2 regions of the Caldicellulosiruptor bescii DSM 6725 genome follow, and region 2 is predicted to be linked to the other one. Evidence: riboswitches for the same ligand, from Rfam matches in the RefSeq annotation. Region 2 holds a riboswitch; the other holds the start of a gene.
The links. Region 2 has a riboswitch for fluoride ahead of ATHE_RS11380 (DUF6062 family protein). Riboswitches for the same ligand answer to the same signal wherever they lie in the genome.
Positions count from the first base shown of each region.

Region 1: another riboswitch for fluoride. It lies ahead of crcB (fluoride efflux transporter CrcB); the one in region 2 lies ahead of ATHE_RS11380 (DUF6062 family protein).

Region 1 covers NC_012034.1:662,234-665,657, reverse strand. Annotated here, with positions in the region: gene hisS (histidine--tRNA ligase) at 1-364, opposite strand, end outside; gene crcB (fluoride efflux transporter CrcB) at 483-839, opposite strand; gene crcB (fluoride efflux transporter CrcB) at 836-1,234, opposite strand; fluoride riboswitch at 1,326-1,389, opposite strand; gene ATHE_RS02925 (cation diffusion facilitator family transporter) at 1,441-2,298, opposite strand; gene ATHE_RS02920 (hypothetical protein) at 2,510-3,379, opposite strand; gene ATHE_RS02915 (hypothetical protein) at 3,399-3,424, opposite strand, start outside.
Region 2 covers NC_012034.1:2,395,620-2,399,043, reverse strand. Annotated here, with positions in the region: gene ATHE_RS11390 (HD domain-containing protein) at 1-571, shown strand, start outside; gene ATHE_RS11385 (hypothetical protein) at 590-1,171, shown strand; fluoride riboswitch at 1,263-1,341, shown strand; gene ATHE_RS11380 (DUF6062 family protein) at 1,425-2,051, shown strand; gene ATHE_RS11375 (dynamin family protein) at 2,091-3,424, shown strand, end outside.

The sequences.
Region 1 (3,424 bases), 1.2 Mb from region 2:
TAAACCTTCCGCCTTGAGTATTTTCATACCTGAAAGCTGAAATAATGTAGTAAAATCTCTGTGGCATCGGACGTGACGCAAAACCATGCTCGATAAATAGTCTTGCTGTTGATGCTGTCCCTTCTGGCCTTAAAGTAATGCTCCTTCCACCCTTGTCCAAAAAGGTATACATCTCTTTTTGGACAATATCAGTAGTATCGCCCACTCCTCTTTGGAAAAGCTCTGTGTACTCAAATGTGGGAAATCTAACTTCCTGATATCCATAAAGCTTGCAAACCTCTCTGAATTTATTCTCAACATATTGCCACATATAACTTTCCTCTGGAAGCACATCCTTTGTTCCTTTTGGTGCTTGGATTTTCATTTCCTTCTCTCCTCAAAATAATTAAAAAGATTAGAATTTGCAATATTTAAATTATATATTAATTCAATTCGGGGTTTCAAGTGATGAGACCTAAAAAATAGTCAGAATGTAGTAATACTTAAACAAAGCTTGCTAACCAAATTCCCACACCAGTTGCAACTATTCCAAAAATGATAGAGACAAGTACATAAATAAAGGCTTTCATTTGTTTTTCTCTCTTTATATACCTTGATGTCTCAAGCATAAACGTAGAGTATGTAGTGAACCCGCCAAGAAGACCAATCATCAGAAAAAGTTTGTATTCACTCGAAAGATGCTTTGTTGACAAATATCCTATTAAAAAGCTCCCTATCACGTTTATAAACAATGTAGCAACAGGATGGTCTTTATCCATTACCTCTCTAAATATTTTCCCAACTATATATCTCAAGATTGCTCCAATTACTCCGCCAACTCCAACAATGAGATAGTTCATGCTGCCTCGTACTCCTCTTTTTGCTGTCTTTCTAAAATAACCCTTGCAAGTTCAAAGCCAAAAATTGACGCTAAAAGCCCAAGTACAATGGATAAAAGTGGATAGACAATGGCAGCTGTAAATTCTCCTTTCATTAAAAACCTCACAATTTCAAGTACAAATGTAGAAAAGGTTGTAAAGCTGCTTATAAAACCTGTTGTTATCATATGTCTTAAGGCGGTTGAAATCTTTATATGTTCTACGGTGATTTCCGCAACAAAACACAAAACAAAACTGCCAACAACGTTTATAAAAAGTGTTGAGAATGGAAAGCTGCCAATACTTAGCTGAGATATAAAAAATCTACAAATAGCACCAAAAAAAGCTCCAATAGCAATTGCAACAATGTTTTTCATACACCTTTGCCCCCTTGATTAAAATAAAAGAAGTTAGCAGAAAATTAGACCTATAAAATACAAAAACTCCTACAGATGTTGCTCTTTTGCAGCATCTGTAGGAGTCATCAGCCCTCATTGGCATTTGTACGGCGGACTCCATCGCCACTTTTAATATTATATCATCGAACACAGTGGATTTCAATATAGACTTTTTGTGACTCTTCCTACTTCTCATCCTCAGGTTCAATGTGAATTGTAATATGTGAATTTGGCAGAGCTGATTTTATATCATTTTCTATCTGGTCACAGAGATTGTGAGCATCTATTAATGTAGTTGAATTCTCCATTCTAATATGAACATCAATCTCGCGCCTGTCGCCGCTCTTTCTTGTTCTGAGCTTGTGAAAGCTTGTAACCTGGGAGTATTTTCTTATTATATTTTCAATTATCTCAATCTCACTTTGAGGAAGACTCTTGTCAACAAGGTCACAGAGAGCTTTTTTTGTTAAATCAACAGAAGCTTTTATTATCATCAAAGCAACAACAATGGCAATTATTGGGTCTATAATATACACATGTGTAAGTTTTATTGCAACAAGCCCTAAGAATACTCCAAACGAGGTAAATACATCTGTGAAAAGATGCATAGCATCAGCTTCCAAAGCCACAGAATCTGTTTTTTTAGCTACCTTAAAGAGTTTTGAGGATATAAAAAGGTTTACAACGGCTGAGATTAGCATAACCAAAAGCCCTGCTTCTATCTTCTCAACTTCTCCACCCTTCACAATCTTTTTTATTGCCTCATAAATAATCATAGCTGCTGCTAAAAATATTAATATTGCCTCAAATGCACCAGAGACATTTTCAAACTTGCCATGACCAAAAGGATGGTCATTGTCTGCTGGTTTTCTTGCCTGTCTGATGGAAAAATATGCAACCAAGCTTGCTAAAAGGTCAATGCCAGAGTGAATTGCTTCTGATATAACAGACACAGAACCCATTATGCTACCTGCAATAAGTTTGAATAAAACCAAGGCTGTATTAGAAAAAACTGATAAAAGTGCCGCACCCTGCTTTTCCATATACTTTAACAAAACTCCTTTCATTATAATAATCTTTTTTGCCAAAACTTTTAAAACAATAAAAAAATCCTGCCAAGACTCATGTTTTGTATAAAAAACATGGGTCCCGCAGGATTTTTTTATCCCTGCTGCCTGGTAAAATCCCAGGCCCGAAAAGAGCCTTTTACCTGCTCTTTTCTGACCACTTCAAAAATATTTAAATTTTCCATAACTATTTGAACTTTATTTTAACATCAAAGAGGTCTTTTGTAAAGACTTTATTGGCATCTGAAAAACTATTTATGGTTGTAAAAAGAAGCTTTTCACAAATGATTTCAACCATGTTAATAGGCAAATCAACAAATGGTGTCACGTTATATATGCATATATCTTTAAGAGGAAGAAAATCAACACAAATCTCGGAAAGAAAAAAGAACTTCTTCAAAAATTCAAAATCTTCTACCACTCCTTTTTCAGGATAGCACACTATTCCTCTTTTTAACTCATAAGCTGTCTTGTCTAATTCTCTGAACACAAACACTATATCTACATTTTCAAACAATTTCTCTTCTTCCCAGCAATTTATTATAACTGTTCCGAACTCTCCCAAAAGTTCATCAGCTATTTTCATCTCTTGAAATGAAGCAAATGAAGTATAAAGAATATCTGTATTTTCCGCAAGTTCATATAAAAGTCCATTTTTTTTAGCTTTTTCAAGTCCAATTATTCCTATTTTTCTATTTTTTAAACGTTGACCGTACTTTTTTAATATTTCTCTTACAATATAATATGCAATAAAACAATTAATGTGAACATTTTCCTCATATACCCAGTCAAAGTGTATTACTCTTCCTCCTCTTTGCTGGTCAATAAAATATTTTATTTTTTTATGTTTTTTTGAAATCTTTTCTATTTTCGGAAATATAAAAAATTCTAACCTCATCTCTATTCCATTAATTAGCCTTATATACTCTTCGAACTTGGGTTTTGAATCTGCAACTAAAAGTCTTCTTAAAAATAGAGGAAAAAATCTGGCATATTCTGGAAGAAAAATCCTGCTTTCACCTTCTAACACAAAAGTAACAGTATAAATTTTTATCAACCCAAGAAAATATCTTCTATTAATAGAATATTTCTATCCTGGGCT
Region 2 (3,424 bases):
ATTTGTTCTTGCAAGATATTTTATGTTTACCCAAGTTTATTTTTATAAAACAAGAAGGTTTTTAGATAATGCTCTTTTGTATTTTTTAAAAGGAGTGCTTCCAAATGGAAAGTATCCAGAAGATATTCAAGAATTTTTGAAGTACGATGATATTTATGTGTTAGAACTTATGAAACAAAATATAAAACAAAATGAATGGGCAGAACGAATTTTAAAAAGAAAAATACTAAGCAAAGTCTATGAAACTCCTGTTCATGCTTCTGAAAAAGATCAACAAATTTTCAACTTAGTTAAAAACAACTTGGTGGAAAGGATTGGCGAAGAATATCTTATTTTAGATTCAGCCGATAAACTTGTACATCAAATGCCAGTGAGGTATGAGCTTGATAGCGAGAAAGCAATTCCTGTAATTACTGAAAATGACAAAAAAGTGATACCAGTTAGTGTTGCCTCTGAAGTTATAAGAAAAATGACAGAGCCTATAAACATAAAAAGAATATACGTTTACGAAGATAAGAAAGAAGAAGCAATAAAAATTGTGAATGAGATGATGGAAAAAATGAGTAAATAAAATGAGGGGGAGAAGCCCATGACAGATGTTCGCATAGAAAGACTTTTGGGATTAATAAGTGAAATTTCAAAGTATTGCACACATACAGGGAATAAAGTTGGGAAAAAACTGCTTCAAAAGATTATATATTTGCTCCAGAGGAAGGGTTTAAATTTGGGGTACAATTTTTCCATTCATTATTACGGACCATACAGTAGTCAGCTGGAATATGATGTTTATAGATTAGAGATACATGGTTTGGTAAATGTTGAAAATAATGGATATACTCATAAGATAACTCCTGCCCAAAATATAGTAGATAATTTAAAATTAGCTGAGGTAATGGAAGATAAAAATAGAGATCTGATAAAAAAATTATGTAGCTTTAGTGCTAGAGATTTAGAACTTATTGCGACTGTAGACTATATTATTAATCAAATGAGGATTAACAAAATTGATGAGGAGAATCAAAAAGTAGTTATAGAAAAGGTTATTAAATTAAAAGGCAATAAGTATTCTGAGCAACAAATAATGGAGGCAATTACATTTTTGAAGCAACAAGAGTTTATAAATGGTGTAGATAAAATTAAAAAGGGAAAGTTGCAGCCTTTGTCGAAGTAAAGAAGATGTTTAAACTAAATTTGTAAGTGGTAAAATGCCCATATTGATTTATCTTTCAAAACCTCATATAATAAATATAGAGGAAAAAAGTAAATACTAAGGCGATGGAGTTCGCCTTAAATTGCCACAAGAAGTTCAAATACCTTGTGGCTGATAACTCCTGTCCGTATAGGATGCGGGCAGGAGTTTTTTGCTTTCTTAAAGAGTTTTAAGCCTTTTTAAAGGCTTTTTGGGGGGATGGACCTTGGATATCGTGTATTTTGAAATGATAGAAAACTTTAAAGAAGATAAGTGTATTATATGCCATCTTAAAAACAAGGCAATGAACAAATTCTTTGACGATTTTCTGTACGAATCCGTAAATGACTATAGTCTGCGAAGCAGAATTAGGGAAGGTGGAATTTGTCCTATACATGCAAGAAAGTTAGAGTCGTTAGGTGATGTACTTGCCCATGCCATTATATATTCTGATTTGCTAATTAATTTTAAAAACAACCACCATATTGAAACATTACCCCGTAAAAGAAAAATTCAAGATCAAAATGTGTGTGTCTTTTGTGAAAAGGAAAGTGGCTTTGAAGATACTTACACAAAAGCGTTTTCTCACTACTTTACAGCACAGCCGCAATTTAAATCAGCATTTTCAGAAAAAGGTTTTATATGTCAAAGGCATTTAAAACAAGTATTAGTAAAAATTACATCAATAACTGCTCAAAAAGAACTATTATCAGTTGTAAGTCACAAAATTGATATAATCTTGTATCACCTTGAGAAAATAAAAGAAAAGAACGACTATCGAAACATTCATGAAAGCTATACTCCTGAAGAGGTAAGAGCATGGCACATGGCTGTTGAGTTTGTTGCAGGGTCTAATGAGTAAGTGTATTTGAGCTGACATTTCAAAATGAGGTGAGAGGCGATGAGGGACACAGCGTATGATATCATGCAGGAGAATATTAAAAACTTTCTCAAGCAAATTAAAAACCTATCAGAGGAGATTGATTCAGAATCTATCAAGAGATTGGCAAGTAGCATTGAGGAAAAAATAAAAAAAGATGCATTTTACCTTGTTGTGTTGGGTCAGTTCAAAAGAGGAAAATCTACGCTAATAAATTACATGCTTGGAACAAATTTATTACCAACAGGGGTTCTTCCTTTGACATCAAGTATAACAAAGATTTATTACAGTCCTGAGGTTAAAATAGATGTAATTTTTAACAATGGTGTAAAAAAAGAAATTCCAGTTGATAAACTTGAGCTTTACTGCACAGAAAAAAGGAATCCTAAGAATCAAAAAGGTGTTGATACAATTGAGATAGGGTATCCGTTTGATTTTTTGAACAGGGATGTTGTAATTGTTGACACACCAGGAATTGGTTCTATATATCAGCACAACACAGATGTGACATATGAATTTATTGACAAGTCAGATGCAGTCATATTTGTATTGTCTGTTGACCCACCAATTACTGAAGTTGAAAAACAGTTTCTACTTAAGATTGCTGAAAGTGTAGATAAGATATTCTTTGTAATTAACAAATGTGACTTGACAAACAGAAATGAATTAGAGGAGATAGTAACTTTTACAAAAAATGTAATCAGAGATATAACAAAGAAAGAAAATATAAATATCTTTCCTCTTTCAGCAAAGATGGCACTTGAAGGCAAGGTGCAGGATAGAAGAGAAGTTATCAAAAAAAGTGGCATAGAGATTTTTGAAGAGGAACTAAAACGATTTTTAAGAAATGAAAAAGAAAAAGTGCAATTCTTAAGTAATTTGAAAAGTTTAGATAGCTTTTTAGAAGTTTGCAGAACATTTTTGGAAAGTGATATGAAACTCAAAGTTATGCCATTAAAACAGCTTGAAGAAAACATTGAAAAGTTTGATGAGTTTTTAGATAAAATAAATCGGAACAAGATTGAAATCTATAAGTTATTTAAGGTGGAGATGAATGATATTCTGACAAGTTTTGATGAGCAAATAGAAAAAATAAAGAAAGAGATTACAATAAATATTACAAAAAAGGTAAAAGATTATTATCCCTCAATTGCAAGATTTAAAAGGCTCAAACAGAAAGAATATCTTGAAAGGTATCTTGAGGAGGCTATTGTGCAAGAGTTTGAGTTTCAAAAAAGAGGTCTTGAAAAGTATGTAGAAGACCAGTTTGCCTTTCTTCTTTCAAGATATTGCGAAAAGATAAATGAGCTGATAAAGAGTATCAAAGACACGGCAAAAGAGCTTTTTTTCTATTG